DNA from 3 places in the Aneurinibacillus baijiui genome. Region 1 is predicted to be linked to each of the others. Evidence: riboswitches for the same ligand, from Rfam matches in the RefSeq annotation. Region 1 holds a riboswitch; each other region holds the start of a gene.
The links. A riboswitch is a leader RNA that binds a small molecule or an ion and turns the genes downstream of it on or off. The one in region 1 is predicted to bind S-adenosylmethionine.
Positions count from the first base shown of each region.

Region 2: it holds a riboswitch for S-adenosylmethionine, as region 1 does, so the genes downstream of both, AB3351_RS03930 (MetQ/NlpA family ABC transporter substrate-binding protein) here and AB3351_RS21680 (homoserine dehydrogenase) in region 1, are expected to answer to the same signal.
Region 3: it holds a riboswitch for S-adenosylmethionine, as region 1 does, so the genes downstream of both, AB3351_RS13525 (homocysteine synthase) here and AB3351_RS21680 (homoserine dehydrogenase) in region 1, are expected to answer to the same signal.

Region 1 is NZ_JBFTXJ020000018.1:43,934-54,472, forward strand. It holds gene AB3351_RS21640 (ferritin-like domain-containing protein) at 1-337, opposite strand, end outside; gene ispG (flavodoxin-dependent (E)-4-hydroxy-3-methylbut-2-enyl-diphosphate synthase) at 437-1,540, opposite strand; gene AB3351_RS21650 (hypothetical protein) at 1,649-1,846, opposite strand; gene AB3351_RS21655 (D-glycero-alpha-D-manno-heptose-1,7-bisphosphate 7-phosphatase) at 1,902-2,438, opposite strand; gene AB3351_RS21660 (hypothetical protein) at 2,604-2,855, shown strand; gene AB3351_RS21665 (acetyl-CoA hydrolase/transferase family protein) at 2,985-4,274, opposite strand; gene speD (adenosylmethionine decarboxylase) at 4,407-4,817, opposite strand; gene AB3351_RS21675 (non-ribosomal peptide synthetase module) at 5,012-5,599, opposite strand; gene AB3351_RS21680 (homoserine dehydrogenase) at 5,849-7,150, opposite strand; SAM riboswitch class I at 7,253-7,365, opposite strand; gene AB3351_RS21685 (DUF1002 domain-containing protein) at 7,448-8,353, opposite strand; gene AB3351_RS21690 (YbjQ family protein) at 8,494-8,808, opposite strand; gene AB3351_RS21695 (putative bifunctional diguanylate cyclase/phosphodiesterase) at 8,894-10,539, opposite strand, start outside.
Region 2 is NZ_JBFTXJ020000002.1:140,537-151,075, forward strand. It holds gene AB3351_RS03905 (trans-sulfuration enzyme family protein) at 1-1,035, opposite strand, end outside; gene AB3351_RS03910 (DedA family protein) at 1,241-1,843, opposite strand; gene sdaAA (L-serine ammonia-lyase, iron-sulfur-dependent, subunit alpha) at 1,924-2,808, opposite strand; gene sdaAB (L-serine ammonia-lyase, iron-sulfur-dependent subunit beta) at 2,835-3,500, opposite strand; gene AB3351_RS03925 (ACT domain-containing protein) at 3,519-4,073, opposite strand; SAM riboswitch class I at 4,318-4,430, shown strand; gene AB3351_RS03930 (MetQ/NlpA family ABC transporter substrate-binding protein) at 4,545-5,378, shown strand; gene AB3351_RS03935 (methyl-accepting chemotaxis protein) at 5,532-7,646, shown strand; gene AB3351_RS03940 (WG repeat-containing protein) at 7,767-10,223, shown strand; gene AB3351_RS03945 (ATP-binding protein) at 10,387-10,539, shown strand, end outside.
Region 3 is NZ_JBFTXJ020000006.1:182,028-192,566, reverse strand. It holds gene AB3351_RS13555 (zf-HC2 domain-containing protein) at 130-1,398, opposite strand; gene AB3351_RS13550 (RNA polymerase sigma factor) at 1,400-1,942, opposite strand; gene AB3351_RS13545 (DNA internalization-related competence protein ComEC/Rec2) at 2,024-4,432, opposite strand; gene AB3351_RS13540 (MazG-like family protein) at 4,432-5,067, opposite strand; gene AB3351_RS13535 (hypothetical protein) at 5,169-5,753, opposite strand; gene AB3351_RS13530 (deoxycytidylate deaminase) at 5,863-6,366, opposite strand; gene AB3351_RS13525 (homocysteine synthase) at 6,506-7,804, opposite strand; SAM riboswitch class I at 7,914-8,017, opposite strand; gene AB3351_RS13520 (helix-hairpin-helix domain-containing protein) at 8,117-8,806, opposite strand; gene AB3351_RS13515 (DUF2533 family protein) at 8,904-9,152, shown strand; gene comER (late competence protein ComER) at 9,255-10,091, shown strand; gene AB3351_RS13505 (ABC transporter substrate-binding protein) at 10,122-10,539, opposite strand, start outside.

The DNA.
Region 1 (10,539 bases):
AAGGCTCACTGCTGCTTGCTTCGATCATCTGCCCTGTTAGCGTATAGTATATCTGCTTGAACATCCGGCGGTGCCTGCGCTCATCATTACGGATAGATGTAATAATATCAATATCTTCTTGTGATGGGGCATTCTGAATTAAATAGTCATAAAACAGTTCATCGTTGCGCTCCCCCTGTACCGCCTTTTGCAACAGTGGCAGTACTGCCTGCTGATTTGTCTGATACATCGCATACGAATTTGTCTGCATACTAGGCGTCTGCTGTTGCATCATCTGTGTCATTGGCGGACGATACATAATTGGCTGATAACTGCCGGCAGCATAAAATGGTAGCATCCTGCTTCCTCCTTCAGCTTACAATATCCCTTCATTGTATGCAGAAAGAGAAAAAGCGCCATAAGCAACATCGCTTAGACGCTTTTTTTACTTTCCTGTTTATTGCATATGCGCGGGACGCGGCAGGGAGCCGGTGCGACGATAAATGTCTGCTAATTCATCGATTTCTTTTTTCAACTCTTCGACAAGCTTATCTTCCGGAATCTTACGTGCGATTTCACCATGCTTGAACAGCAAGCCTTCACCGCGTGCTCCTGCGATGCCAATATCGGCTTCACGCGCTTCTCCCGGGCCGTTGACCGCACAGCCAAGTACCGCCACTTTGATTGGTGCCTTAATCGCTGCAATGTAATCTTCAATCTCGTTGGCAACTGAGATTAAGTCAATCTCAATCCTACCGCATGTCGGGCAGGAGATTAACGTGGCGGCATCAGATAAAAGCCCGAATGTCTTCAGCAACTCGCGCCCTACCTTAATTTCTTCTACCGGATCTGCGCTAAGAGAGACGCGCATCGTTGATCCAATACCTTGCGCAAGCAGTGTACCGAGCCCTGCAGCACTTTTTACCGTACCGGCAAATAATGTACCTGCTTCCGTAATGCCCAAGTGTAGCGGATAATTAAATGCGGCGGCAGCTTTCTGATACGCTTCAATCGCAAGCGGTACATTAGACGCCTTCAGCGATACGATAATATCATGAAAATCAAGTTCCTCAAGAATGGAGATATGGTGCAGGGCGCTCTCCACCATCGCCTCTGCTGTTGGATAGCCGTATTTCTCAAGCAGATGCTTCTCAAGCGAACCTGCGTTCACACCGATCCGAATCGGCACTCCGTGCGCTTTGCAGGCACGAACCACTTCTTCTACCTTCTCCCGCCGGCCAATATTGCCGGGATTGATCCGCACTTTATCAATACCGTTCTCAATCGCTTTGAGTGCAAGCTTATAGTCAAAATGAATATCAGAAACGAGCGGGATCGAAATATTCTGCTTGATCTCCTTGATCGCTTCCGCCGCTTCCATATTGTTTACAGTCACACGGACAATCTGGCAGCCCGCTTCTTCAAGACGGTGAATCTGTTCTACCGTCGCGGCTACGTCTGCGGTCTTGGTCGTTGTCATGCTTTGCACAATAACTTGATCGCTTCCGCCGATTGTTAAATTCCCAACCTTTACAGGTCTGGTCTGTGTACGATGATACATCTCTTTGGCTCCTTTATTAGGATAGATTTGTTGCTCACCTGTTTTATCTTATCATAAAAACAAAAGAGCGAGAATGCATCATCTGTATGTTATCTACACTCATCTAACCTAGCCTTCGAACAATCGGCTGAGATCTACACCTCGCTCCTGTAAAATCTGCCGCAGCACTTGCTTATGCTGCTGCTCCGTATATGTATTCATACCAAGCGTCAGCGCCGCCGACATTTCAATATCATATAGAATGTCTTCTAGCTCACTTGTAGACAGGACATTATAACGGTCATATAAACTCTTCATCTCGCTCATATTTGGTTTCATCCTCCAATTTCACATGTTTTCTTTCTATTACTATATGTGCTGCTTATGTTGAGCGTTCGCTCGTACCAATAAGCGAAACAACCGCTTCATAAAGTGAGCCAAAGATATAATCCGGCTGTGGGCTTTTGTTCTGTAAATTCTCTTTACTAATATAGATGGTTTGCAGACCAGCCCGATGCCCAGCCTGAACATCTGTATAGAAATCTCCTACCATATAACTCTGTGCAGGATCAATCTCATGACGCTTCATCAGATCAAGCAGCATCCCTGGCTCAGGCTTACGGCAGGCACATCCTTGCTTCGGCTTGTGTGTGCAAGCCACGATCTCAACCAACCTACCACCCGCCTCTACAATGGCTTCATCCATATGCTGATGAATCTCATCGAGCGCTTCCTGCTTCATAAACCCCAATCCGACCCCACCTTGATTGGTTACCACAAATACGCTGTATCCGGATTCATGAAGCATGCGAATGGCTTCAAGCGCACCGGACATAAATAAAAATTGCCCTACATGGTTAATCGGGTGCGGATTTTCATTAATAACTCCATCCCGATCGAGAAAGAACGCCTTCTTCACGATTTCACTCCTTTATACCCGGTTCATAAGATACACAACCGTTTTATAAGCTACAAAAAATTCACAATTATCACATACACTTCCCAATATTTGAGATATCATATGCTATAATAAATATGACATCAGGATGCACATGACAAATCATCGCGAAAGGAGTCTTCTGCCATGGAAGACAAGTATATCTGTAAATGCGGAATGTATACGTACCATTGCGAATGCTTGCCTGCTGCGCCTTATTATGATGATGTGCTTCACCAACTTACGCATGGACATGAAACCGTTGTCAGCGAAGAGGAGATTACAACCATCCTGCGTCTCATCCCCAAGCAAAAAAAGGCACGCTTAGTTCTGCATCCTGTGCAAAACGGTTACTATTCCATGCAAGTGATACATGAATCACCGCTGCCCCATAGATAAGGTTTACATGAATAAGCCCGGCCCATGTGCCGGGCTTATTCTATACTTTTCCTCATTCTTTTTACTTTTATTTATCCTCTGAGTATGGCAAAAGCCGCTCCGCATACAGCGGAACGACTTCTTGTGGTACTATAATAAACCGAATTTCTTCGCTTCAAACTCCAACTCTTCACGGAATTTTGGATGCGAGATGGCGAGTAGCTCTCTGGTACGCTGCGCAATACTTTTACCACGCATGCTCGCTACCCCATATTCTGTAACAATATGGTCTACATCATTCTTGGATGTAGTTACCGCAGAACCGATGGTCAATTGAGGTCGAATGCGGGAGATTGACTCATCGCGCGTTGTAGAATGCAGGCAGATGAACCCCTTTCCATTCTTGGCAAATCGAGCGCCCCGCGCAAAATCAGCCTGTCCGCCGCTTGAACTGTAATAGCGCCCAGCAATCGTTTCGGATGCGCACTGCCCCATGAAATCGACTTCTGTTGTCGCATTAATTGAAATCATATTGTCTTCCTGAGCAATGATGCGCGGGTCATTCACATAATCGACCGGCAGCATTTCCACTCCTGTATTCTCATCAATGAAATCATACAGTTTTTTAGAACCAAGCGCGAACGTACCCACGATTTTTCCGGCATGTGTCTTTTTTTCAATTCCATTAACAACACCTTTTTCCGCCAGGTCTACTACACCATCCGTTAGAAGTTCTGTATGAATCCCTAAATTTTTATGATTCTGCAAGAAACCAATGATTGCATTAGGAATTGCCCCAATGCCCGCCTGCAGTGTAGCACCGTTTTGAATGCGTTCTACCACATGAGCAGCAATGCGACGGTCAATCTCTGTAATTTTTGGCTCCTTCGCTTCATGCAGGGGATAATCAACGTCAATATAACCAAGAACCTGGCTGATGTGCACCTGATTGGCACCAAACGTACGCGGCATATTCGGATTCACTTCCAGGAAAAACGGCACTTTGCCGATGAAGGAAGCAACATAATCTGCTTGTGTACCGAGTGAGAAGTAACCATGTTCATCCATAGGCGCTGCTGCTGCTAGAATCATAGATGCCTTTGTTGTCTCTTTAAGCAAGCGCGGTACTTCATGAAAATGATTGGGAACAAGCTCACATTCTCCGGCAAGAAACGCTTTGCGTGAAGCACCACTCAAAAAATAGGCCACATGGCGCAAATGATCTCCACATTTGCCATAAATGTAGTCACGCTCTTTCAACGCATGCATCTGATGAATACGTACACCGCTAAAACGTTCCGCGTGCTTCTCAATTGTATCAAGAAGCACAATCGGCTCTCCATTGGCGAGTGGGACAATCAGATCGTCTCCGCTGTTTATATAGCCCAGTACATCCTCCGGCGTCTTGCGCTTGCTCTCCATATCAAGTAGTTGATTCATGCATTAAACCTCCGCTATATATTCCCTTACCTTTACCCATAATAAAGGCCAATTTTACCAAGAGCAAGAGAGAATTCTGTCAAATATATGAAAAGTCCATCCCGGTGCGATCCAGGATGGACTCTTGTTTACCTAATTTTTGTATGCATCTTGCTTCTGTTTGAGTACGTCCGCTTCTACAACTTCCATCTCACCTACGCCGCGAATGAGCTTGCGAGCATAGCTCTTTTTCGGCTTCAGAACATTTACCATGTATTCGATGGCAAGCTCAGGATCTACCGTATCGCCGCACGTATAGCAATCCAATGCGGCAAATCCTCGTTCTGGGTACGTATGAATGGAAATATGGCTTTCCGATAACAGAACCAGTACCGTTGCGCCCTGTGGTTCAAATTGCTTCGCTTGCACGGATAAAACCGTTGCTCCACAGGCTTCCGCAGCTTCGACGAGGTGATGCTGCAGATATTCCGCACTGTTCAATTTCTCAAAATCAACACCCCAAGTATCAATCGCAACATGTCTTCCGAAAGTAGAATATTCCATCTTCCGGTCCCCCCTCCTAGCAATTTCATGTTCAAAACTCTCGCTAGGACCTACGTCATTCACTTTATTTCGAGGAGAAACTTCCTTGAGTGAATCCTGGTTCCTATTTTGTTCACAACAAGGAGAATATATCATGTTTCTACAATTTATGCAATGCATTTTTGCTATTTCTTGGAGAATGCTTGTATAGTATTCTACGCTTCTGCTACAAATAACTGATGAGAGAGCTTCTCTAACTGACGATCGACGTCTTCTGTGGACAGATGAGCAGCAAGACGGCCATTGCGGAAATCAAGCAGTTGATCAATCTGTACCCGAAGCCATGCAATCTGGTCCTCCACTCCTCTCGCTTCAAAGAGACGCTGAAGGTCTCCTACCGTATCCCGGTATTCAAATACAAGCGATTGACTATCGCCTTTTTGCTCAATGATTTTCATTACTTTTCCTTCGTTGTAATGATAGATCATCGTATATGACGGATAGACACGGTGGACAACTGCGCTTCCTTTGAAGCGGCGTACAGCTTGTCGCATATGGTTGGCTAATTTCGCATCCCGGATGGTATAGCCGCCCTCAAAGGTATAGGTGGCACCAACCAGTTTAAAGGACAGGGGAATCAGGCGCTCCCTATCAAATAACACGATTTCTTTCTCGCCGTTCTCATACACTCGAACTTCTGATTTAAACTCTCCGGTTTGAAACATTTCGATAAAAGACTGCAGCTGTAATGTGCTTAACTCAAGGACAAGTTTCTTGTATTCGGTGGCTACTCGTTGAGCCATACAAATCTCTCCTATACATTTTTTCCTGCTGCTATTTATTATACCGAAAATCCATAACCATTCTCCAATCGCCTGTGCTATAGAAATAGAGAGTTTTTTATAGTTATAGAGAGATAAACGCTCTATATGGCGATTGATTCTTGCTGACATACGTTATATTATGAAAAATTACATTTTACTTTGTCTCGCGCACATTTTCGCCGTATTTATCCTTTCCACACAAACAAAGCACATATTCACAGCACATGATTATCGAGAAAGGGTCACACCCGCTTCTTCGATAGCGACAGCAAGGCTGTCATCGAGAATCGCACGAAGACGAAGCGAAGCCCCTACATGATCGGCAAACGCCTGCAGCACTTGTCTATCGGCTCCACTAAGTATCGCCGCGATATATGTGCCTTCTTTTGTTTGAAGTGTGTCCACTGCATGCAGAAAGCCGGCTTCCGCAGATAAGAATGAAAGAATCCGTTGCTTTGCTGAATCCTCAGCCTGCTGCGGTACTTCGTACAATGCCACCACCGATGCAACGTGCCGTACATCCTGCGCTTCTTCTTTTACCGTACGCACGTCCCGATCCGGCACAAATGTCGTTTTGCGCACGGCATTCAAAATATCCTCAACCATCGCACTTCCTGTCGGAAGCATACCTGCCCCTTTGCCTGTAAATAATAAATCGCCTACCACATCGCCGCTCACATATACCGCATTGTACTCATTCTTCACGCCAGCTAGTTGATGTCCGTATGGTACGAGTGTCGGAGCAACACGCAGGTCATAGCCGGAACCTCTCTCTTCTGCTGCTGCAAGCAGCTTGATCCGATAGCCAAGCTTTCCGTATAATTCAATCTCTTCTCCTGTAATGGACGTAATACCAATCCGCTCGCTGCCAATGGCCTGTGCATCGACACCAAAGCACAGACGTGCGATGATTTGGATTTTATTGAACGCATCATGTCCCTCCACATCAGCCGTCGGATCGGCTTCTGCAAATCCAAGCGCCTGCGCCTGCGCCAGCACATCATCATATGGTTGCTGTTCTTCTTCCATCTTGGTTAGAATGTAATTGGTCGTTCCATTTAAAATACCGTATATACGTGTAATACGGTTTGCATTCAGCAGTTGGCTGAGCACATTGAGAATCGGGATGCCGCCGCCTACGCTTGCCTCATACAGAAGGGAGACTTGCTGCGCTTCTGCCCTATCATGCAGGTGCGCACCATATGCCGCGATCAATTCCTTATTCGCGGATACGATATGGCACTTACGGCTGATCGCTTCTTCCATATAGCCAAGAGCTGGGTCAAGCCCACCCATCGCATCCACCACAATGTCAGCCCCCCTCTCCCAGATTTCTTCAATGTCTGTCGTAAGTAGATGGTGGGGCACTTCTACTTGCCGCGGCTTCTTACGATCACGCACCAATACACCTACCACTTCAAAGCGTGCGCCTGTCTGCCTCTCAATCCGTTGTGCATGTGTACGCAGAATCGTCACAATGCCGGACCCCACTGTTCCCAGCCCAAGTAGAGCAATCTTCCATGTCTTCATCTATGTTTCCTCCTCTGTTTTTTGTTTTCGCTTATGTATAATGCCATATAAAAAAACCCTCTTCCGGAGAAGAGGGTTGGATGCATAATGTACCAGGTCCTCCTCTCATCTGCCAAAGCATCAACTATGCTTTGATGGAATTAGCACCTTTCAGGCAGCGCCTGCGGTTGCTGAAGCTTCATCGGGCCATATCCCTCCGCTTCTCTAGATAAGAGTGTCTTACTGTTATTCATTTGTTTGAATTGTAAATTATCCTACCTTGTTTTCTTAGAAATGTCAAACTTAAACTCAACCTTATCATCTGAACCAGGCAAGGATCTGGTCTATGAGATTCTTTAGGAACGTGAGAATTTCCTGTACCAGTGACTTGGCTTCCGGGTTACTATTCAGAAAATCCTGTACCTGCCCTTTATAGCTAGAAATCTGATCCAATGCTTTGTTCCAGTCGATATTAAGGTCTTGAATTTTGCGCAGAATGCTTACCAGTGATTCAATTTCAGCATCAGAGAGCTGAAGGCCCATCTGATTGGCTACGTTGCGGATCATCTCACGCAATTGATCATCCGTCATATTGCCGGTTTGCTTGGCAAGCTCGGCTTTCAGACGGGTCAAAAGTTCAGCCGCCTTCTCCTTATCACCGATTTGCTCCCCGATTTTTGCGGTGGTGACCATTTCTTCATTAGCGACTTTTTTCTGATTCTCATCAATCTTGGTGCCTGTAACCGTCTCATACGCTTTCATGATACCGGTCAACGCCGCCGTGCCGGATACACGGAATGGCGCATCAATCTTTACATTCGCATCCTTTACACCAGCAGTCGCCAGTGCATTCTCATACATGGCCTTGCTGACCCAAGTTATATTGTTTGTTTCTACATGAATGCCTTGGCCCGGCTCTGCAAGCTGAATCATTGCCGATGAAAGGGCTCGGCTCCCAATTACACTTTTGCTCAACAGACCGTCAAGATATTTATGTTCCTCTTGATTCGTTACAGTAAGCTCCTGGGCATTGCTCGGCGCTCCAAAACGACTTTGAATTTGTTGTTTCTGTGTCGATGTCAAATCTTTACCGTATGTTACGATGGTATCTCCTGGCGCTGCGTCCGCATATGCGGTCGCTGTCGTTAGAAGAAAAAGAAGCAGGGCTAAAAACAGCTTCCTCACTTCCGTCACTCCTCCCCAATGAAAAAATAGCTTGTGCATTATGAATGTATTCCCCTCACGCCAGAACAGAACACGCCCGGCGCACAATGCACCTTTGGCAGCATGTGGGGGCATTCACATCTTCTGATTATAGCACAGGAAGGAAAAGAAGAAAGAACCTTATTCCTATGCAGCCCGCATCATCGAATGCGAACAGCTGTACCTGTGGCAACACACAGCATCATGCCCTCACGCAGCGTTTCAAAATCAAGGTCGACGCCGATGATCGCATTCGCTCCGAGGCGACGTGCTTTTTCTTTCATTTCCTGCATCGCAATCTCTCTTCCTTCAGCCAGCTTATTCTCATAAGCGCCGCTTCTGCCGCCCACGATGTCTGTAATACCTGCTAGAAAGTCCCGGACGACGTTTGCCCCCATAATCGCTTCGCCTGATACAATATCAAGGTACTCTTCAATTTCTTTTCCTTGCAGCGTACTGGTCGTTGTTACAATCATATTCGATCCCTCCGTATTATATAGATGGTATTCATTGGCTTCTCATTTTACTTACGTGGAAACAAAACAAAAGGTTGCGTCCACTTCAAAGACCAACGCTCCTTTTGGCTGCCTGCTGCAATTGTTTGCGCTGCTTTTCAAAATCAGCCGCAGGCATCGGCTTACTAAAATAATAGCCCTGTACTTCATCGCAATGTTGGCGCTGCAGAAAATGAAGCTGCTCTACATCTTCTACACCTTCAGCGATTACTTCAAGCCCGAGATTATGCGCCATGGAAATAATCGTTTCCACAATACTTGCATCATTTGGGTCCGTCATAATATCGCGCACAAACGACTGGTCTATTTTCAGCCGATGGATGGCGAACTTTTTTAAATAATTGAGCGAGCTATACCCTGTTCCAAAATCATCAATACTGATCTGTACACCTAGTTCATGCAGCTGCTTCAGTGTCGGGATAGCATAGTCGACATCCATGGTCATCGTCTCGGTAATCTCTAATTCCAGACAGGAGGCATCCAGCTCTGTCTCCTCTAGAATACACCGCACTGTATCAACTAAGTTCGATGTAAGGAATTGCTGCATGGATAGATTGACAGCCACCCGGAATTTCGGCATTCCCGAACGCTGCCAGCGTTTATTCTGCATACATGCCTCGCGGAGCACCCATTCACCTATCGGCACAATCAATCCCGTCTCTTCCGCTATCGGGATAAACGTATGAGGGGGAACCAAGCCGAATTCAGGATGATGCCATCTGATCAGCGCTTCAAGCCCGCGTATGCTTCCTGTTCGCACATCTATTTGCGGTTGATAATGCAGGATAAACTCTTTATTTTTTAACGCTCGATGCATCGACGTCTCTAATAGGATGCGCTCGTGCGGTTTTTTGTACATACTCTCGGCAAAAAAAACATACTTGTTTTTTCCGTTCTCTTTCGCACAGTACATCGCCGTATCGGCATGTATCAGCAGTGTTTCTACATCCGTTCCATCCTGCGGATATACGGCCACCCCCATGCTTGCTGTAATATGAAACTCGTAGCCGCTCATATTAAACGGCTCTTTAAATACATGAAGCAAGCGATCAGCAATACAAGCAATATCCGCTTCTTTTTCAATATGAGGCAGCAGCAGAATAAATTCATCACCGCTCATTCGCGCGACGATTCCCTGTGAGGTAAGCTGATTTTGCAGCCGTATTCCCACTTCCTTCAGCAGCCTGTCGCCATTGGAGTGGCCGAGCGTATCATTTATAAGCTTAAACCGATCAAGATCAATAAACAGCACCGCCATCTGTTTTTGCTGCTGCTCCGCTTCGCCAATACAGTCAAGAACCTTGTACTTAAAATAGCGGCGGTTCGGCAAAGCCGTAAGTTCATCATGATATGCTAAATAATTGTACTTTGCTTCTGCTTCATATCGTTCAGTTATATTGCGAAACTGTCCAAAGGCACCAATCACGCGTTTATGCTGATCATGAATGGGGAGGGCATCAAATAAACACACAAATCGCTCCGATGTTTCCTTAGCATGTAAAACGATTTCAACATCTTCATATTTCTTATCATGGACAACCACATCGGAGATATATTGACCAATCGCCTCAATTTGTTCCACGTTTCTTCCGACGATCTCACAGTACCTAACTCCTGTCATTCGTTCAGCAAATTGATTAAACTCCGTCACTTTTCCTTCTCGGTCCGTAACAATAATACCGTTGCGTGCGC
Region 2 (10,539 bases), on a different contig from region 1:
GTGAGACAATGTGGTTGCTACACCGGCAAGCGAGGGAGCGATTGTGATGAACTGCAGCGCATGAAAAAACGCATCCAATTTTTTGATGTCATCCGTAACGCGAAAGCTCATCATAGCTCCGCTTCCATGCAGACCGATCCTACGGGCGACCGCCGCCGTTTCGTGCGTGAGAAGAGAAGGGTGGTAGACGGTTTGAATGGCTGGATGAGAATCCAGATAGGCGGCTACCTTTTCCGCGTTGGCTAAATGCTGCCGCATACGAAGGGCAAAAGTTTTCATTCCTCGCTGAGCCAACCACGCTTCAAACGGTCCCAGACTGCATCCGGTGAGTACCATGCGCTGCCGTGTAACCTCAATGATATCGCTTGGGCCTACGACAACACCGGCAGTTACGTCATTATGCCCGTTTAAATATTTGGTGGCGCTGTGGACGACAAGATCCGCTCCCATTGGTAGCGGTTGTACGACATAAGGAGAAGTAAATGTATTGTCTACAACCAGCTTCGCGCCATGTCGGTGTGCGATGTCTGCGACCATGGGTATATCGATGACACTGATGAGGGGATTGGTGATGACTTCTGTCAGAAGTAGACGGGTCGCACTCGTCATTGCCTGTTCAATGGATGCCGCAGAATGAAACGAAGCAAAAGTTATGCTAGTCCCAAGGCGGGTTAGTTCCGTTTCGAGAAGCGAGGCGGTTGCACCATAGATCTCATCTGAGCAGAGGATATGATCTCCGGCCTTGACGAAAGTTAAGATAGCGCAAAGGATGGCAGCCATGCCGGAAGATGTGGCAACACCGGCTTCTGCACCTTCGAGCACAGCAGCTGCTTGTTCGAAGGCGGCTGTATTCGGATTGCCATTTCGCGAGTATAGATAACTATCATTCTGCCCCTCAAAATAGCTCTCTAAGTGGGTGAGATCACGAAATGTAAAAACAGAAGTCTGATAAATGGGCATCGATTCAGAATCGTTCGACACCGGAAGACGTGCGCTTGCATGAACCGCATGTGTGGTCATATGCTTCGATTTCAAGACGAAGACTCCTTTCGGCAATAAAATAAATACGATCAAGCAGGTTATGTAATGATATAGAGTAACCTTAACAAAAAAAACATACAGGTTGTACATGGAAATTGAAAGGGATGTATACGTGCGCTGTGGATATAATCAAAAGCCAGCCCACGGCTCTTGATGAAAAAGAGTCGGGGCTGGCTTCTGAGGGTTGAGAAGAGCTGTGTTATCTCTCAAGGTTGTACGCAGCACGTCTGTTTATGACTAAGACATAGCCGATAAGCAGCAGCAGGACCCCGCCGATGATAAAGGGCGAATATTCCTGCACAGCGGCTGCCGCTTGTTTATAGTGGGGGCCGAAAGCATAGCCTGCGTATACATAGACGGCCGTAATGGGCAGCGTAGCGGCAAAGGTATACACAGAGAATTGCCATACATTCATTTTGGCCATGCCACACGGAATTGAAATCAACGTGCGGACACCGGGAAGAAAGCGGGCAAAGAAAGCAACGCCCGGCCCGTACTTATGAAAAAAGCGATCGGCCTTTTCCACCTGCTGCTCGCGGATGAAAAGATATTTCCCATACCGCAGGATGAAGGGGCGCCCGCCATAACGTCCGACAGCGTACAGCGTAAGTGGGCCAAGGGTGCCGCCGATAGTTCCTGCCAGCACGGCAAGCCAATAATTCATCTCTCCCTGATAAACCCAGTATCCGGCCAAGGGCAGTACGAGTTCGGCCGGAACGAATTCGAATGTTAATGCCAGCATCAATCCAAAATACGAAAGTCCTTTTAGGATTTCTACAAAGGCAAGAATAAGCTCCGTCATTGTAGACTCCTTTCCGAGGTTGTAAGTGGTGTCGTTTTCCTTATACGGTTATATGCTGGCAAGGTTTCAAGAATATTGTCTTACTTGGTGTTCTCTCCAAAGATTTTTCGTTCCAGCTCGCGTCCGGTCGGTGTAGCGGCAAGCCCGCCGAGCGCTGTTTCTTTTAACGTATTCGGCATTGCGCAGCCGATGCGGTACATCGCTTCAATGACCTCATCTGTTGGAATCGCACTTTTGATTCCTGCAAGCGCCATATCAGCCGCGACCATAGCGTTAGAAGCTCCCATGGCATTTCGCTTCACGCAGGGAACCTCCACTAGACCTGCTACCGGATCACAGACCAGACCCAGCATGTTTTTAAGCGCGATCGCCACAGCTTGTGCCGATTGCTCCGGTGAGCCTCCTGCCATTTCTACGATGGCGGCAGCGGCCATGCCGGTTGCAGATCCGACTTCAGCCTGGCATCCACCTGCTGCTCCGGAGATGAATGCGTTATTGGCAATGACAAAGCCGATAGCGCCTGCCGTAAACAAATAGTTGACCATTTGCTCGCGGCTTGCATTAAGCTTCGGGGCTACAGCGAATAGTGTACCCGGGACAATGCCGCAGGCACCAGCCGTCGGTGTGGCGCAGATTGTACCCATCTTGGCATTGACTTCATTCGTCGCCACCGACTTGCTGACAGCATCAAGCAAAAGTGTGCCTGACAGCGGTTTTTTCTCCTGCAGATAAGTCTGCAATAATACCGCATCGCCACCGGTTAGTCCCGTATGTGAGCGATCCGCTTCCTTAATGCCGCGTTGTACGGCTTCTTCCATAACATCTAGATTACGTGTCATCATTGCTAGTACATCTGTGCGGCTTTTGCCGGACATGTCGCATTCTGTCTCGATCATAACCTCGGCAATGGATTTATTCTCAGTGGTGCAGCGCTCCACCAGTTCTGCAATGGTACGAAAAGACATCCTACATCACTTCCTTCTCCATGTTGTTACAGGGCGGGAATGCTAGACACGCGATTAATATGAGGAAGCGCACAGATGTCCTGCTTGATTTCATCTGCTCCAGATTGATCGGTTTCAATAACCATAAGCGCTTCGGCTCCTTTGGATTTGCGTGCCATTTCCATGTACCCGATGTTTAGTTTATGTGCTGCGAGCACCTCTGATACGGAGGCGACCAAGCCGTAGCGGTCTTCATGCCAGACGAGAAGGGTAGGCATATCCCCGGTCAAACGTACGGAAAAGCCGTCAACTTCGGTCAGTTCTACCTTGCCACCGCCGATGGAAATCCCGCACACTTCAAGAGCACGGGTTTTGTCATAAAGAACAAGGCGGGCCGTATTAGGATGATTCGGTATATCATCGGACGTACGGATCGTAATCTCCACATTCAGATCCTTTGCAATAGCCAGCGAATCGGTGATACGCTGATCGAATGTATCGAATCCGAGGATGCCGCCTACAATCGCAATTTCCGTTCCATGGCCTTTGTATGTTTTGGCGAATGAACCGTAAAAGGTAATCTCCGCCTTCGTCGGCTGATTCCCGAACAGATTTCTTGCGATCAGGCCAATCCGGGCTGCGCCGGCTGTATGAGAGCTGGAAGGACCGATCATAACCGGTCCGATAATATCAAATACAGAGCGATACTTCATCGTATAGCCTCCTGTTTTCTAAGCAGAATAATCATCATGTTCTAAAGGACGCAGCGCCACCACGTTTGTAATCTGGGGCAGGCGCGTAATCGTATCCATTACCTCCGCATCGATATGTTCATCGGTTAAGGAGACGAGCAGCGCGTTTTTCCCTTTTTGCTCACGTGATACTTTCATGCTAGAGATATTAATATGATGTGTGGCGAGGATGCGCGACACGTCGCGGATCACGCCAGGGTAATCTATGTGATAGACGAGAATACCGTGTGTACCTGGTACAATTCGGCAGTTGTAGTGATTTATTTTGCTAATAAATACATCTTGATGATCTTTTTCAAGTCTATATTTATTCTTACCCACCTGTAAGACAGCGATTTCATTCGTATACTCTCCTGAGCTGGCTTCAATCTTCATCGCATGTTTATCTGCTTGCCCAAGTAGACCTGTGATAAGATTGCGGGCGATTTCTTCGCGATGCTCATATGTGAGAATATTGAGTGAAGCTTCTGTTATGCCTTGCTCTAGGTGGCGGATCAGCTTGCCCAATTCAACAAGATCGGCATAGTTAACCATGTGCGTCCTCCTCAAAGTTCATGTAGCACTAACAAGATTGTAAGTAAAACACGAACATTATTCAATGGTTAAATGCGCATCGAATAAAACAACGGAAAAATGTTCGTGTTTTGTAGTAGGTGGACCTATAAATTACATGCTGCTATGGTCGGAAAAATAAGAAGAGAAAAAAGTTTCTAAAACATAGTTGACGAATGAGTTTAATAATATTAAGATAAAAAGCAAGCAATTGAATAAACAATGACTCTTATCAAGAGAGGCGGAGGGACTGGCCCGATGAAGCCTCGGCAACCGTACCGGCATATTGCTGTGTAATGGTGCCAATTCCAGCAGAACTGTAGTTCTGAAAGATAAGAGGTCGAACGGACCCTATTGTGTATCCGATGGCCTCTTATCTTAAGAGGCCATTTTTTGTTGGAATTTCGCGATGGGTACATACCAAAGACAAAAAGATGAAAGAGGGGATTCATAATGAAGAAATGGTTGGTGGCACTGCTTGTTGTATTGAGCATTGGACTTTTGGCTGCATGCGGGCAAAAAGAAGAAAAAGCAGCAAATGGAGGGACAGCACAGGAACCGAAGAAAATTAAAGTAGGTGCAAGCGCTGTGCCGCATGCGGAAATCTTAGACCATGTAAAGGAAAAGCTGAAAGAACAGGGCATTGAGATGGAAGTAAAAGTGTTTGATGATTATGTCCTGCCAAATACAGCGCTTGAAGATAAGCAGCTAGATGCGAACTATTTCCAAACGGTTCCGTATATGGAGCAGTTCAATAAAAAGCACGGTACACATATTGCAGCGCTTGATGGTATCCACTTCGAGCCGATGGGTCTCTACCCTGGTAAAGAAAAAGGAGTAGAGCCAAAGCAGGGCGCAGTGATTGCGATTCCGGACGATGTGACAAACAGTGCACGTGCGCTGAAATTGCTTGAAACACAGGGCTGGATTAAACTGACGCCGAATAAAGAGCTTAATAGCATTACAAAACAAGACATTGTCGAAAATCCAAAAAACATCCAGGTAAAAGAAATGCAGGCTGCAATGCTTGCTCGTGCAGTGAATGAAGTAGATTACGCTGTAATCAACGGTAACTATGCAATGGAAGGCGGACTTGCGCCGGATACTGCCATTGCTATGGAGAAAAAGGAGTCCGATGCAGCAAAGCAGCATGCTAATATCATCAGTGTACGTACGGGCGATGAAGGCCGAGAAGATATTAAAAAGCTGATCGAGGTATTAAAATCCGATGATGTGAAGAAATTTATTGAAGAGAAATACAAAGGAGCCGTTGTTCCGGTCTTCTAATAGAAAAGAAAATCAACTAGTTTATGCTTGCTAAGTCCTGATTAATAATAATCAGGACTTTTTTCTTGTGTATCTTGCTTCTTCTTCTTTCTTTTTGTATGATTTTTAGTAAATATAGACTATGTAAATATACTTATATAAGGAGAGGCGATCATGAAGATCCATACGCGTGTTTTTCTTGCTATTCTTGGCATCGTTATTTTAATGTTTGCATCAATCATTGGGACGGTTTCCGTTCTATCAAAGAATAAAGCGGAAGAGGAAGCAAAGAAGATTACCGCATCTTTTGCCAAAGAGCAAGCCAACAGCATCTCGAATGAGTTACAGACACCTCTGAATGCGGCTCACAGTCTTGCCGCTACATTCGAATCTATGGTTAAGACAGGTAATTACTCTCCTGCCACATATGATGTGATATTGAAGAATATGACAGAGAAGCATGGGACATTTCTTGGGACCTGGATTGTTACCGAACCCAATGTGTTTGGCGATAAAACAGTGCAGACTGCATATTCTCAAGCCTATGACAAAACGGGACGCTTTGTATCCTTCTGGGCGCGTAATGGGAATGGGATAGAGCGTGCGGGTGTTGAGAATACGGAAAATATGAAGGAAGGAACACATGATTTTTATATGCTGCCGAAGAAAACGGGGAAAGAAACGATTATGGACCCGTATATGTATGAAATCAACGGCAAGAATGTATTGATGACTTCGTTAATCGTTCCGCTGACTATCAACGATACATTTGTAGGAGTTATTGGGGTGGATTTGTCACTTGATTATTTTCAGGAGATGAATAGCAAGATCAAGCTCTATGATAGCGGATTTGGCGTCATTCTTTCAAATAACGCAACATTTGTGGCGCACCCAACGAAAGAGAATATCGGAAAAAATGTGACAGAGTTAAAAGGTCTGCAAAATGTGGAGCAGCTAAAAAATGCGGTAAAAACAGGTACGGCCTATACTATCCTTGACTATTCACCAACAACGAAAAGCGAACTGTACAAAGTAACTGAACCGATTGCGGTTGGCAGCACAGCTACACCGTGGTCCTATGTTATCGCAGTTCCATTGAATGAAGTGCTTGCTTCGGCCAATGGTATGATGCTGTTGAGTTTAAGTATGGCGCTGATCGGGACAATCATCCTGGCGATTCTTCTGCATTTCATTGTACGTGCCGTAGTGCGGCCGATTACGACCGCTGCTTCCTACTGCAAGCAAATGGCAGATGGGGATTTTACATTCGAAGTGCCTGAGCGGGATCTTGTGCGCAAGGATGAGGTTGGCGAGCTTGCTGTATCGCTTATTGGTATTAAAGAGAATATGAAAGCTATGATCGAGAGAATGAAAGATCATGCAACCACGGTGTCCGCATCGGCGGCACAGCTACAGCGCAGCACCGATCAGGGTGTGCATGCAGCTGATGAGATTGTACGGGCGGTACAGGAGGTTGCCAGCGGCTCAATCGTGCAGGAGCAGAGTGCGGATGAAAGTGCTCGGGCGATGGAAGAAATGGCGCTTGGAATTCAGCGTGTAGCGGAAGCTTCCTCCTCGATTGCAGAGGCGTCTAGCGATATTACGAATCAAGTTCGGACAAGCAACGGCTCTGTGCAGCAGGCAATCAGGCAGATGGAGTCAATTCGCACGGTGACCGATGAGACGGCATCGGCGATTCAGACACTGCAACGAGATTCGGAGGAAGCAGGTGGTATTCTTCAATTGATTACCGAAGTATCGGCACAGACTAATCTGCTCGCATTAAATGCGGCTATCGAAGCGGCTCGAGCTGGTGAGGCGGGCCGGGGATTTGCGGTTGTTGCCGATGAAATTCGAAAGCTGGCTGATCAGACGGGAAGTTCGGCTGCGAAAATACAGGCGCTAATCGAGCAAATCCAATCCAATACGGCTCAAGCGGTGCACTCGATGGAGGAGAGCAAGATGAACGTAGGGGATGGGATTGCGACCATTCATCAGGTTGGCAGCATCTTCGAACAGATCATGACAGCGATTGAGAGCATTACGAGTCAAATCCAAGAGATGTCTGCTGTATCAGAAGAGATGTCTGCAAGCACAGAACAAGTTAGCGCTTCTGTTGAGGAGATGGCACGCATTGCGAAGGAATCTGCTGCTAGTACAAAACAGGTGGCAGCTTCTTCACAAGGACAGTTGGCCAATATGAATGACATGCGGCAGGCCGCTGCATCGCTGTCATCTATGGCACAGGCACTTGAAGTGTTGATTCACGAATTTAAAGTAGTAAAATAAGTGGATAATCTGTACGCCTAGCAGGCACCGGATGAGAAAGCTTCTTCTCATCCGGTGCTTTTTTATTCGGGTCCGCTCATATACTGTAGATGGAGCTTGATGCAGAAGGGAAGTGGGAGAATGCAGCAGGATACACAAATCAAGGCGTTAGTCCGGCGTTATTTGCCCCCGGGTTCTACGCTAGCAATGCTTGATGGGCCTTTGCCAAAACCGGCGGTTGTGCTTGCTGATTTTGCTGGGAGTGGTGCAAAGGAAGTGGCGGCGGGTTATATATGGAGCGGGCATCCATATGTCATGATTTTACGCTACGATAACCATGCCTGGCACAAATCAGCTACAGTAGAAGGCAGCGGATATGCGATTTCTTACCTGGGGGCAGCCAAGATCACAAGTCCATCAAAAAGTGACCTTATTATTGGATGGCAGCGGGGAGCCATATGGTCGGAACTTGTAGTATGTACATACACCGACCAAGGGTGGAAGAAAGTCCCCGGTGATCTATTCTACAGCCAGATTGAAGTAGAGGATATGCCAGGAAAGGAGGGAAGAGATGGGCGCGCTGAAATAGCCTTGTGGCAGCATGATACGGGTAGAGCATATAAGGTAAAGATATATCGCTATCAGGATGGCAAATGGACGCCTGCCACAGATGTCTATCCATACTATTTTAAAAAAGTTGCCGCCTATTATGAGCAAAGAGTACGGGAGGAGCCGAAGGCAGCGTTTTATCGCTATTATCTTGCGGATGCACAGCTTAAAGCCGGCATGCCTGAACAGGCGCTTCTCTCCATTCAGGCTGGTCTCGCACTCTCACCATCGTATCCGCCGCCTGCTGCGTGGCTTGCGTTGAAGAAACAAGCAATGGAGAAGCAGCATACAAGACAGACGGCCTTGTACCCGGCTTCAATAAAGCAAATAGGGGGAACGAACTGGGGCTATATTGATGCAGAGGGGCGTTTTTTCATTGCGCCAACATATAGCTATGCCAACCCGTTTCAGGCAAACGGATTAGCGGTTGTAGAGGAAAAAGGAAGATCAGGTGTCATTAATTCATCCGGGGCATTTGTTATAGAACCAAAATATGAATATATCAGCCCGTTTACTGAAGGATTGGCTATCGTGAATGTGAAGGATGGCTTTGCCGTAATCAATGAACAGGGGGATATGCTAACGACGAAGCTGTATTCCTATATCGCTCCCTATCACGAGGGGCGGGCGGTCTTTCAGGACAGCGAGTTTCGCTACGGATACCTAGATACTGCCGGCAGGGAAGCAATTCCTCCGATTTATAAGGAGGCAACCGATTTCCATAGGGGAAAAGCAGTAGTGAAGGTGAAGGATGGCCTATATGCGCTCATTACGATACATGGTGATATTATAATAAAATATCCATATGCATTCGTCGGTAATCCGGGAGACGGGCTGCTGGCGTTTCGCAAAACAGAGCAGGGCAAGTACGGCTATATGGATGAGGGCGGGCATGTTATTATTACGCCGCGTTATACAAGCGCCCAACCGTTTCAAAATGGTCGTGCAGTCGTTAATCTTGCCGCTGATTATACCAATGAATACGGCTTAATTGACCGATCAGGTGCGTTTATTATTCAACCGCAGTTCAATGATATTGAACCACTTGGAGAGGGACGGTTTGCTGTTGGTGTCGCGTTGGACAGTAAAAAGCCATTCATTGGATCAATGTATGCCATTTATGATAAGGATGGAAATAAACGAACCGATTTTATATATGAAAATGTAATGCCATATAAGCAGGGCGTCGCTTCCGTGCACAATCGTACGGAGACATTTTTCATTGATACAAGCGGGCGCAGGGCCGAAGGATGGCCAGTTGTTAGCGGGACTGGGACATTGACTATTGAAGGGGCGCTTATTCGGGCAGATATAGACAACCGCCTATCGTATGTGGATCGTTCAGGGCGGGTAGTATGGCAGCAGAACACAGTGATTCCGCTGCGAGGAACATACAAGGTCAAGGAAGAGAAGTTCAAGCCGAATAAAGATTATCTTGTCTATTATCCGCAGGTCACGGGTCTGTCTCACCCTGAGGTCGAAGCCTCCATTAATAAGAAGCTAAGGCAGCAGTCCGGTATAAAGGAAATTGATCCAAATGTACAGCTCGATTACAATTATCTTGGAGATTTTACGGTTTGGTTTTTCCGCAAGAATCTGCTGGTCATTAAGCTGATTGGATATCAATATTATTTTGGTGCCGCCCACGGGATGCCCACAGAAGTATATCCGCATATTGACCTACAGACCGGCCGCTTCTATGAACTGAAAGATTTGTTTAAGAAGAACAGTGACTATGTGAAGGTGCTGAGTTCGATTATTGAACAACAAATTAAAACGAATCCAAAGTATTCGTATATATGGCAGGATCAGTATAAAGGCATTGCGCCGAATCAGCCGTTTTATGTAGGGGAACATGCGCTGTATATATACTTTACCCCTTACGAGATCGCTGCGTATGTGGCAGGCTTTCCGACATTTACGATTCCGTATGTTGAGATTATGAATATCATTGATACGCAGGGGGCCTTCTGGAGATCATTTCACTAGCCTCTTACATGCATCCCGTCTGCGTGAAGCGGAGGGGATGATTTTTTTCTTTCTTTTTTTCCTATTACACACTGTATAACCATAATATCCCTATGGTATTGTATAGAGGAGAGAAACATATAAAAAGGTATATAGATAATATGATTCAAACGATGGAAGGATCGTGGAAGTAGTGGGGGCGTTTGTAAATCACGTAAAAGAATCAGGTAGTTTCTATGAAACGCAATCGAATACAACTATATATAAGCTGATTGCAGAAAATATAATGGATATGGTTTCTGTCTGGGACCCATTCCGAAGAGCACGTTATGTATCT
Region 3 (10,539 bases), on a different contig from region 1:
CTGCCATGGCCTATGGAAGGCTGTGCGTATATGTAAACGCCCAGGGTCCGAGTGGGCCCACATCCCGGAGGCTGAGCGATAAGCACCGCTTCTTTTACTACATCATACGCACAAAATTACAAAGCGTGCTTATTTATAAATAGGACGCTCTACATTTTTTTCAAGATCAATCATCCATTCCTGCGATTGCAAAGGAACAGTATCTGTCTGCCCTGTTCCGCCGACATATTCAAGATTGTATACAATGCGCTTTGCATCAATCCAACGATACGATACATTGTACATGTCATTCCATGGACGGGTAATAAACGCAATTCCTCCATTGGCATCACGCACGAGCAATCGGTTGTCTACCTTGCTGACAAAATATTGTTCTTCTGGCGATGGCTTGCCCGGAGGTCTATACGTACTGCTCTGTGCAGCGCTTGCTATGGCAGGACGTCCAGGCTTCTGCCCTTCTTTAGCCTGTTCTTTGGCCAGTGCGAGTGCGCTGGTTGTATTATTCGTCTTTCCATTGTCTTTAGATGGCTCAGACTCTTTAGCCATTGCTGCATGCTGATTCGAATCAGATGCATCCGGTGCTTGCGCGATGGAGGCCCCACCATTGCCTGCAGACGCAGAATCTTCTTCAGCAGGCGGATTTTCTTTGCCGGATTCAGATGCAGCAGTTGTATTCTGCTCATTCGTGTCTTTTTGCCCCGATGTAGACGTCCGTTCCTGCGCATGTTCTGCAGGAGCTTGGGCAACATAACGCTTTGTTTCATCCTGTGATTTTTTCGTATCCGGCGCAGCTTCGCTATTCTCTTTTGCATTTTGTTCAGACGACGCTTCCGCTTTTCGCTCCGCTTCTGCCGATACAGAAGGCTGTGAAGTAGACGGTATGTCCGTTTCCTGCTCATCTGTTCGCTTCTCGGTGTTCCGCTGTGCATCCGCTTCAGCTAGTGCCTTGTTATGCTTCTCAGCTGTATTCTCCACCTTTACTTGTGGGGAAGAAAATGCGGATTGTTTCACCGGCTGATTCTCATTATTCAGCGTAAACACAACCGCGGAGATCAGCAGTCCCGCCGCTGTCACACCGCCAATATAACGATACCATACTGCCCTCTTCGTACGTCGCCGAGGCTTCTCAAACGCTGCTGCTTGCTCCTGGATAGGAGATGTTATGGCACGCTCAAGGTCAATTCGATCAAGCTCAGGCAGAATAGAATTTACGATATTAATAGGCGGCTCCACCAGTGGAAGCTGTGCCAGATGCGTAGAGAGAGAGCTTAGACGTTGATATAAAGAGGCGCATTCTCGACACAGCGCCAGATGTTGCCTGAGTATGGCTTTTTCATTGTCGTTGAGATCGCCGTCCAAATCACGCTGCATCCACTCATAAGCTTCTTCACAACTCACTCTACACACCACCTTTCTGATATTCATGCAGTAATTCCTGGAGTTGTTGTCGGGCCCGATAGAGGTATGATTTAACGGTATTCAATGGCATGTTCATAACTTCCGCAATTTCTCCGTACGATAAATCTTGCAGATAGCGCAGTGTAACCACAGTGCGCTGATGTTCAGGGAGACGCTTGATCGCTTCTCTTACCTCATCAGCCATGCCGGCCCGCTCTACTTCATATTCTACGTTCTGCACATCATAGAGCATAAGCTCATGCTGGTCAATCGATACGGTATCTTTCTTTTTGCGAAATTTATCTATGCATACATTGGTAACGATACGCTGAACCCAGGTAGAGAATTTGGCCTTCTCCTGATAGGTATCGATCTTTGTATAAATTCGAATCAGCGCTTCCTGAGAAGCGTCCAGCGCGTCGTGCTCGTTGCCCAATACATAAAATGCGGTACGATATACAGAGTGCTCAATCGTCTCAAGCAGCCGTATTAAATCCTCCCGATTTCCGCTTTGGGCGGAGCGTATAAGCTCTGCATCAACCACGCCCGTGCCTCCCCTCTCAATACCTCAGACGCAAGGTATATACTAAATGTTGCATAAAACACAGTATTTATTGTTCAAAAATTATCTGCAGACGGTCGATGACAGGATGGATTCATATGTAACTCTTCCTCCCCTTACATATACAACAACAGCGCCGCATTGATCGGTACGTAGAATTGTACTATTCCTCATTGCCAATCTCTCTAGCACTTCACGATGCGGATGTCCGTACAAATTCTTTTTACCTGAAGAGATAATCGCAAGCTTTGGCGCAAGCGCGTCTGCCCATGCTTGAGACGTCGAGCCTCTGCTTCCATGATGCCCAACCTTCAACACATCGACGGGCTGAAGAGCTGCGTCACGCAACAGACGCTCTTCGCCGCCCTGTTCCAAATCTCCCGTGAAAAGAAAAGAGGAACCATACGCTTCAAGCAGTAAAACGATCGAATGGGCATTATCTCCTTCGCTTGAAGAAAGCGCAGCGGCAGGATTAAGTACCCGCCAGATAATACCAGGCTCTTCATGCCAGATTTGGCCCTGTTTTGCTTCTACAATAGGAATACGTTTTTGGTGGAGTAATGCATTCACTTTTTTTTCTATGTATGTTTCTGCGGATAGGCCATTGACAAGCGCTTGGCGAACTTCCATATGCTCTAGCAAATAAGGAAGACCTCCAATATGGTCATTGTCACCATGCGTCAGCACCAACAAGTCCAGCGAAGCAATCCCTTTGGCATACAAAAAAGGAACAACAATGGACCTGACGGGGTTAAAAGGCTCGCGCGGCTTACGTCCCGGCTGCTCTCCAAAACGCAAAGGCGGCCCCCCTCCATCAATGAGCACAGTGCTGCGGGGTGTCTCTATAACGATTGCATCTCCTTGTCCCACATCCAGAAAAGTAATCGTAACTTCTTCCTTTGGACGCGGGAAAAAGAGCATACCAAATAAAACGATAGGACAGAGAATAAAGCAGATTATTCCTTTCCAATTAAAGGTTATTCTATCATACAACCATCCAGTAAGGAAGGTGAGCCAGCACAAATACCCTATCATCCAATATAAGGAAGGCGAACTGAATGCTGTACGCAAAACATGCAATTTTTCTACCCATTCAAGCAAATCTAGTGTAGGAAGCAGCAGGAAATCTACTATTTTGGCCGGAAGAAACCCAAGCGCAGGATGCATGCTGCCAAGGAGCAGCGATACAGCCGCAAGTGGTGCAATAAGGATACTTATGAAAGGAACAAACAAAAAATTAATGATCGGTGAAAAAAAAGAATACAAATGGAAGTAATAGATTGTGAGAGGAAATGATACAATCGCCGCAGCTAGTGTAACCGCAAGAAGTCCACGAACGGCAATGGGGCCAACAGAAAGCTTATGTGTGAGCGGTGGAACGGATACAAGCAAGCCGAACGTGACCAGATAAGAAAGTTGGAAGCCAACATTATGAATGTAATACGGATCATATAGTACCATAAGCAAGAAAGCGGCACCCAACACATTCCAACCATCTTTAATGCGCTCTGTAAGCAGCGCTATGAGTACCAGTTCACCCATGATGAGCGCACGCAGAGCGGAGGCACTAGAGCCGCTCATTGTTACATACAAAGGCAGGAGAAGAGCTGTGATTAAGTATGCACGACGCTTCGACACCCCGCATACACGCAGCACACACACTAATCCGGCAATCAGAAGCGTAATATGCTGACCCGAGATGGCGATAATATGTGTCAAGCCTAAGCCAGAAAATGCCGCATACAGATCCGGATCAATTTCATCTACCGCTCCTAACAGCATTCCAGAAAGAAATCCTGCTGATTTTGGCTCGTATAGAAGGAATGTACGATCAGCAAGCCAATGCTGTGTATCGATCATCGCTTTTGCAAAACTAAGGGAAGCGCTCTGATAGACCAGCGATTTGCCATCAACAATGCTGGCTGTACGGTGGATACGCTGCCAGTGAAGGTATGTGGGATAATCGAAGGCTCCCGGGTTAGAGGGTGGAGCCGGGATTTTCCATTCGATGGTCCCTGCAAGTCCAGCTCCATATCTGAGACGCGCTCTTGCATTGTCGTATGTTGTCTGATCCTTAAAGTATACCGTCGTCTGTACCCGTTCCGACCGCGGAAGAATATTTCCATTGATTGAATCAAGGCGCAGAACAAATCGACAGCGGTCTCCATCAAAGGAAACCGTACTTTCAATCCGACCTGTAAAGGAGGCCGTTCCCTTTTCAGGCAGGATGCTGACATTATACGCCTCAACCCATATATAACGGCCAAACCCTGCACACGCACATATGATGCCCATTATAATAAAAAGACGGGGTATCTCCTTTTTCTTCATCCAACATGGTAGGCACCCTACTACAAGAATCAAAAGAGCGATGCTGAGGCCCAGACGGGCGCTGTGAACAAACTGAGAAGCGCAAATAACTCCGCCCAGCATGTACAAACTATAAAAGAAAAGCGCCCGTTGTCGTATCATCAGCCTACATATCCGCGCCGTTTTAATTTATCCACATGTGCACGCATGAGTGCGCCGGTATCCATAAGAAATGTCTCTTCTAATATGTATAGCATCGTAACGCAGCATTGAGCAATATGGAGCAAATTAAGTCCGCATCCCTTCACAATCTGTTCATCGCTATGAATACGTACTTCGCCACTTGCTCCGCGGAATTTGCCGATCCACTGAGCGAACCGTCCTACCGCAACCGATATATTCAATACCGTGCTATCAAGCGTCACACCCGGTATTACAAGACGAGGCAGACTCATCTCTCGAAATCCGGCCTCATTCACATTAATATAAATATCTCCACCCACATCCTGCAGATATCCTTTGCGCAAAAGCTTGGAGAGATGGTCATCAATTAATTCTTCAAGACGAATATCCGGTGCCAGATCTTCAAGCACGAAAGTCATGGAAATGCATGTCTGCGCCACATCAAGCAGCTCTCCAGCCACATTTTCTAATGCTTCACGTGCGCGCGGCGTTCCCTGCTCCTCCATCCAACTAAGAATTGCCTCACTTAATTCCCCCTGCTCCTCCACCAGCTTATGGAATGTTGATTCCAATGAAGGTACCAGCCGATTTAATCTAGGCAGCACAATTTCCATTTAATTTTCCTCCCTTTCCCCACGGTCTGTTTTTCTTTATATTTTATCATAGAAGGCAAATTAAATATAAAAAAAAGGAAAGAGATGATTTCTCTTTCCTTTTAGAAATTCTGCAGTTCATTCCACTGATCCGTCAATTCGGTCAGCTCTTGCTTAATCACATGCGTATTCGGTTCTGTTCTCTGCTCCATACAGTCGTTCAACTTCTCCAACAGGAAATTAATGCGCCCCTCTACAATTTGCTGGTCAATATATTGGTCTACCAGGATGTTTGCCAGCTCTGTCTCTTCGCCAAGGCCGTTATTTTCATAGATGCGACCTTCACGGAAGTGGATGTCCTTGCTTACACCTTCTTCATAGAGACGAAGCATACCGCTTGCTCCCATTAAATATACGGAACCATAGAATAGGCGGATGAGTGGATTGATTACCATTTCCTCTTCGGTAATACCATTTATATAGAGTCGCCCTTTAATCGGGAGTCCCGCTTGTACAACCAAGCGGAATACGCCATGTTCGGTATAAAAGCCAAGCAGCAATGTACCCTGCATTGTCTTCTTCTCTTCCACCGTAATCTCGGGGCGCATCTTGGCCTCTTCTACAATGCGGTACACATCATCTGTTCTCTCCTGCGGAGCTTGAAAATTATCACATACACCACGGATCGTTGCGACATTCGGTTGCATTGAAATCACCTCGTTCGTAGTTCGAAAGAATAATATCCTCTTGCTACATCTTTACCCCCTTATTCATCATCCATACCATATTTTTGCGTATTTCATAAAAAAATTTATGCTACTCTACAAATTCCATCTTGACACCGGCCGGTGGAGCATATTGTTGTATTTGGCGAAACTCGATTTCCTTTTGCTTAAACAGCCAGGCTACTTTCTCATAGTCTTTGGCATATGCCCGGTGATAGACAACTTCTGCAATTCCGCTATTAGCAATCAGATTCGCACATGTCCAGCACGGCTGGTCAGTGACATATACCGCCGCCCCCTGCCGATCCGCCTGATCGGTAAAAAGAAGTAAATTCTGTTCCGCATGAATCGTACGGATACATTTCTGCTTCTCTATGATCGCTCCATCTGTATTCGTCTCGTAATAATTATGAAGCATACAGCCAACATCCAGGCAGGAATCGACTCCGCTTGGGCTCCCATTGTATGCGGTACCCAATACCTTTCGATTCCGTGTCAGGACTGCGCCAACATGGCGGCGCGGACATGTTGCACGGGTGGCGGCCATATAGGCCAGATCCATAAAGTATTCATCCCAAGACTTGCGTGTATCCATCTGCCTCCCTCTCCTTCCTCTCTTTCTTCTACCTCAATTTGCATGATCTCTTATTATGATAACTGATAATCAGATAAACCACTACTGCAACAGAAAAAGGACAGGCTACCTTCTCCTGTCCTTCCTCCTGCTGATTTTATTATACTGCAGCCAGTTGGCTTGCCTTAAGTGCCTGTTCAAGATCGGCAATAATATCATCGACAGATTCAATGCCGATGGAGAGACGGATCATATCCGGTGATACGCCCGCTGCTACCTGCTGTTCTTCGGTCAGTTGCTGATGCGTTGTGCTTGCAGGGTGAATCACAAGCGTTTTTGCATCGCCGACGTTTGCAAGATGAGAGAGAAGCTTTAAGCTATTAATGAACCGTTTGCCTTCTTCTAAGCCACCCTTAATCCCAAAGGTAAAGATAGACCCCGCACCTTTTGGCAAGTATTTCTGTGCGCGCTCATAGTATTGATTGCTCTCAAGCCCCGCGTAGTTCACCCATTCTACCAGTTCGTGATTTTCCAAGTATTGCGCTACTTTTTTTGCGTTCTCCACATGACGGTCCATACGCAGATGAAGCGTCTCTAAGCCTTGGAGGAACAGCCAGGAATTAAATGGCGATACCGCAGCGCCAAGATCACGCAGCAGTTGTACGCGAGCTTTAATAATATAGGCAAGATTTCCAACCGCCTCTGTGTATACGACACCATGATAGCTTGGATCTGGTTCAGTAAGACCTGGGAATTTGCCATTGTTCCAGTCAAATTTACCAGAATCGACAATTACACCACCGATGGATGTTCCGTGTCCGCCGATGAATTTGGTAGCGGAATGTACGACAATGTCAGCACCGAATTCAATCGGGCGGCACAAATATGGTGTTGCGAATGTATTGTCTACAATGAACGGGATTCCATTCTCGTGTGCAATCCCAGCCAATACTTCTAGATCAACGACATCCGTACGCGGATTGCCAATTGTTTCCGTGTACAGCGCTTTTGTTTTGTCCGTGATAGCTGCGCGAATTTCATCCGTGTTTTCTGGATTCACGAACTTTACTGTGATGCCAAGCTTTGGCAGAGTATGAGCGAACAGGTTGTATGTTCCGCCATACAGGTTGCTTGAAGCAACAACCTCATCTCCCGCATGGGCAATATTAAGGATCGAGAAGGTGATCGCCGCCTGACCGGATGCGACCGCCAGCGCACCAACCCCCCCTTCAAGCTGTGCAATCCGATTCTCAAACGTATCCTGTGTCGGATTCATAATACGTGTATAAATATTGCCGAATTCCTTAAGTGCAAACAGGTTGGCTGCATGCTCCGTGTCTTTGAATACATAGGACGATGTTTGATAAATCGGTACCGCACGCGATAGCGTTGTCGGGTCCACCTCTTGTCCTCCATGTAAGCATACTGTCTCAAAATTGAATGTGCGTTCTTCTGCCATTTTCAATCTTCCTCCTCAATACCTAATTTTTTTGTTTCGGGCGAGGTACCAAAATAAAAACCCTCTTCTTTGAGAAGAAGAGGGTCGGATAGGCAGGTATGTACCATCGCTCTCATCTTCCAAAGCATACTGCTTTGCTGGATTTAGCACCTTGCACTTCATGCCGGTTGCCGGGCTTCATCGGGCCAGTCCCTCCGCCTCTCTCGATAAGAGATACTATAAAATTGTACTGTGTTGCTTATGTTTTCGTATGCGTTTCTTGCTCTTATTATAGGCTCACTATTCCGACCTGTCAACTTAATTAGAAAATTTTTATTGTACAAAAATTCCGGCTCGCATTTTCTCTACTGTCTTAGCCCCTATCCCAGCTACACCTGTTAACGAATCTATCGTTTTGAACGGGCCATGCTCTTCTCTATACTGCACAATCGCCTCAGCCTTGCGCGGTCCAATTCCCGGTATGGTCTGAAGCTGTTCTACTGTTGCCGTATTAAGATCAACTTTCGCCTCTTCCTTACCCTGCGTTCCGACCGCTGGTGTACTGCCTGTCACAGAGCCTGGAGTCGCATGTCCTGCTGGCGATATTTGCTCTCCTTTGAGCGGGATATAGATCATCATACCATCGACTAGCTTCTGCGCTCCATTAACTTGCTTGGCATCCGCTTCGGGCAGAAGGCCGCCTGCCATCCCAATTGCTTGATAGACCCTTGCATCTGCAGATAACGTATATACACCAGGAGAGACGACTGCGCCTTTTACATCAATCACAAAGGTGGTAGGAGCAGGAACCGTTGTCTGCCTTGTTGGATCGGGGTTTTGCTTTACCTCTGCGCTCTGCTGTTCCTGTCTAGCATCCTCCTGTACAGACGGTTTTGCCTCGCTGAAGGCCAACGGATGCTCTTGCGGTGTATTTTCCATGTTATAAAAATAAACACTACTACCAAGAATAAGAAGACATATACTACTACCAGTCCACTTTTTTTTGTTCCAAGACCACTGCATACGCGACCTTCTCTCCCTTACTTGTGGTTTTCCAACAGATTACCTATAATTTTCATATAAACATTCTGAAAGTGATAAGAAAAAGGAGGATATACTTATGAGTGTTCATGAAGCCATTACTGCACACTCGGCTAAACAAGCCGAATACATTACCCTGTACCGCAAGCTAGACGCAATGCGGGAATCAAGAATTGAGGAAGCTATCGAACAATATAAGCAGGGGGAAGAGATGAATGTCGATTCAATCAATGAAGTCACACACCAGATCAATCAATTGGCCCAACGCCACCACCTGCCTCCCCGCAAGGTTGTTACCGCGGACATGGTACGTGAATTATGCAAATAATTACCAATCAATTCCATTTTAGCACATGTAGAAAAATATGTGTACTGAATTCCTTTTCTTCCCCATACACATTAATCAATCATATTGCCGGGGGGAATCAGGATGCAGATTGGCTTTATCGGAACGGGAAGTATGGGGACAATTCTCATTGAAGCCTTTATTGAATCCGGTGCCGTGCCGCCTGAGCGTATCATTGCCTCGAACCGGACACCGGAGAAGCTGCGGACGCTTGTCAAAAAACATCCCGGAATTGATACCGGAGCCAACATGATTGTTGCGAAGATGGCGGACGTGCTGTTCCTCTGTACCAAGCCACTGGAATATCGAACTGTGCTTGATGAGATTGCACCGTATTTGACACCGGAGAAGCTTGTTCTCTCCATTACAAGCTCTGTCGGAATTCGGCAGCTTGAAGCTCATTCCCACTGTAAAGTAGCCCGGGTGATTCCAAGCATTACGAATACAGCGCTCAGCGGTGCTTCGCTTGTGACGTTCGGTAGCCGACTGCATGACAAGGATCGCACGATGCTGCTATCATTGTTATCCAACATTAGTACACCTATCGAAATTGAAGAAGAAGCAACGCGCATCTCTTCTGATATTGTTAGCTGCGGTCCAGCATTCTTCAGTTTTCTACTACAGCGTTTTATCGACAGCGCTGCTGCGGAGACCACCATAACAGAGAAAGAGGCAACCAGACTTATGACAGAGATGGTAATCGGTATGGGACGGCTTTTAGAAGACGGGCGCTTTTCTCTGCCCACCTTACAAGCTAAGGTATGTGTGCCTGGTGGTGTTACTGGAATTGGACTGCACGTGCTTGATAGGGAGACACGGGACGTATTCACTCACCTAATCGAAGCAACACACCGTAAATTCGATGTGGATGTACTCGAAGTAAAAGAATCGTTTGCTGACAAAAAAAACTCCTTCCACTAACAGGGAAGGAGTTTTTTGGTGCAGTTCTGATTACTTGATGACTTCAGCGGCGGCTTTTAGTTTGTCAGGAACAGATAGGCCGGCGGCTTTCGCTGCAGCTTCATTGACAATCAATTGTACATCCTTTAGGGTTTCTACCGGGATTGCACCCGGCTTCTCGCCTTTTAGCACACGAGCAGCCATGACTCCGGTTTGTCGGCCCAGCTTATAGTAATCAATGCCGTAGGTAGCCACTGCACCTCGTTTTACCGTATCGCTATCCGATGCGAATACAGGTATTTTTGATGCTTTGGCTACCGTCAGCAGTGCCTCGAAAGAAGAGACAACCATATTATCGACCGGGATAAGGATTGCGTCTACTTTGCCAACAATCGATTCAGCGCGCTGTTTCACCTCATTAGAGCTTGAAACACCGGCTTTCTCTACCTTTACCCCAAGCGCTTTGGCC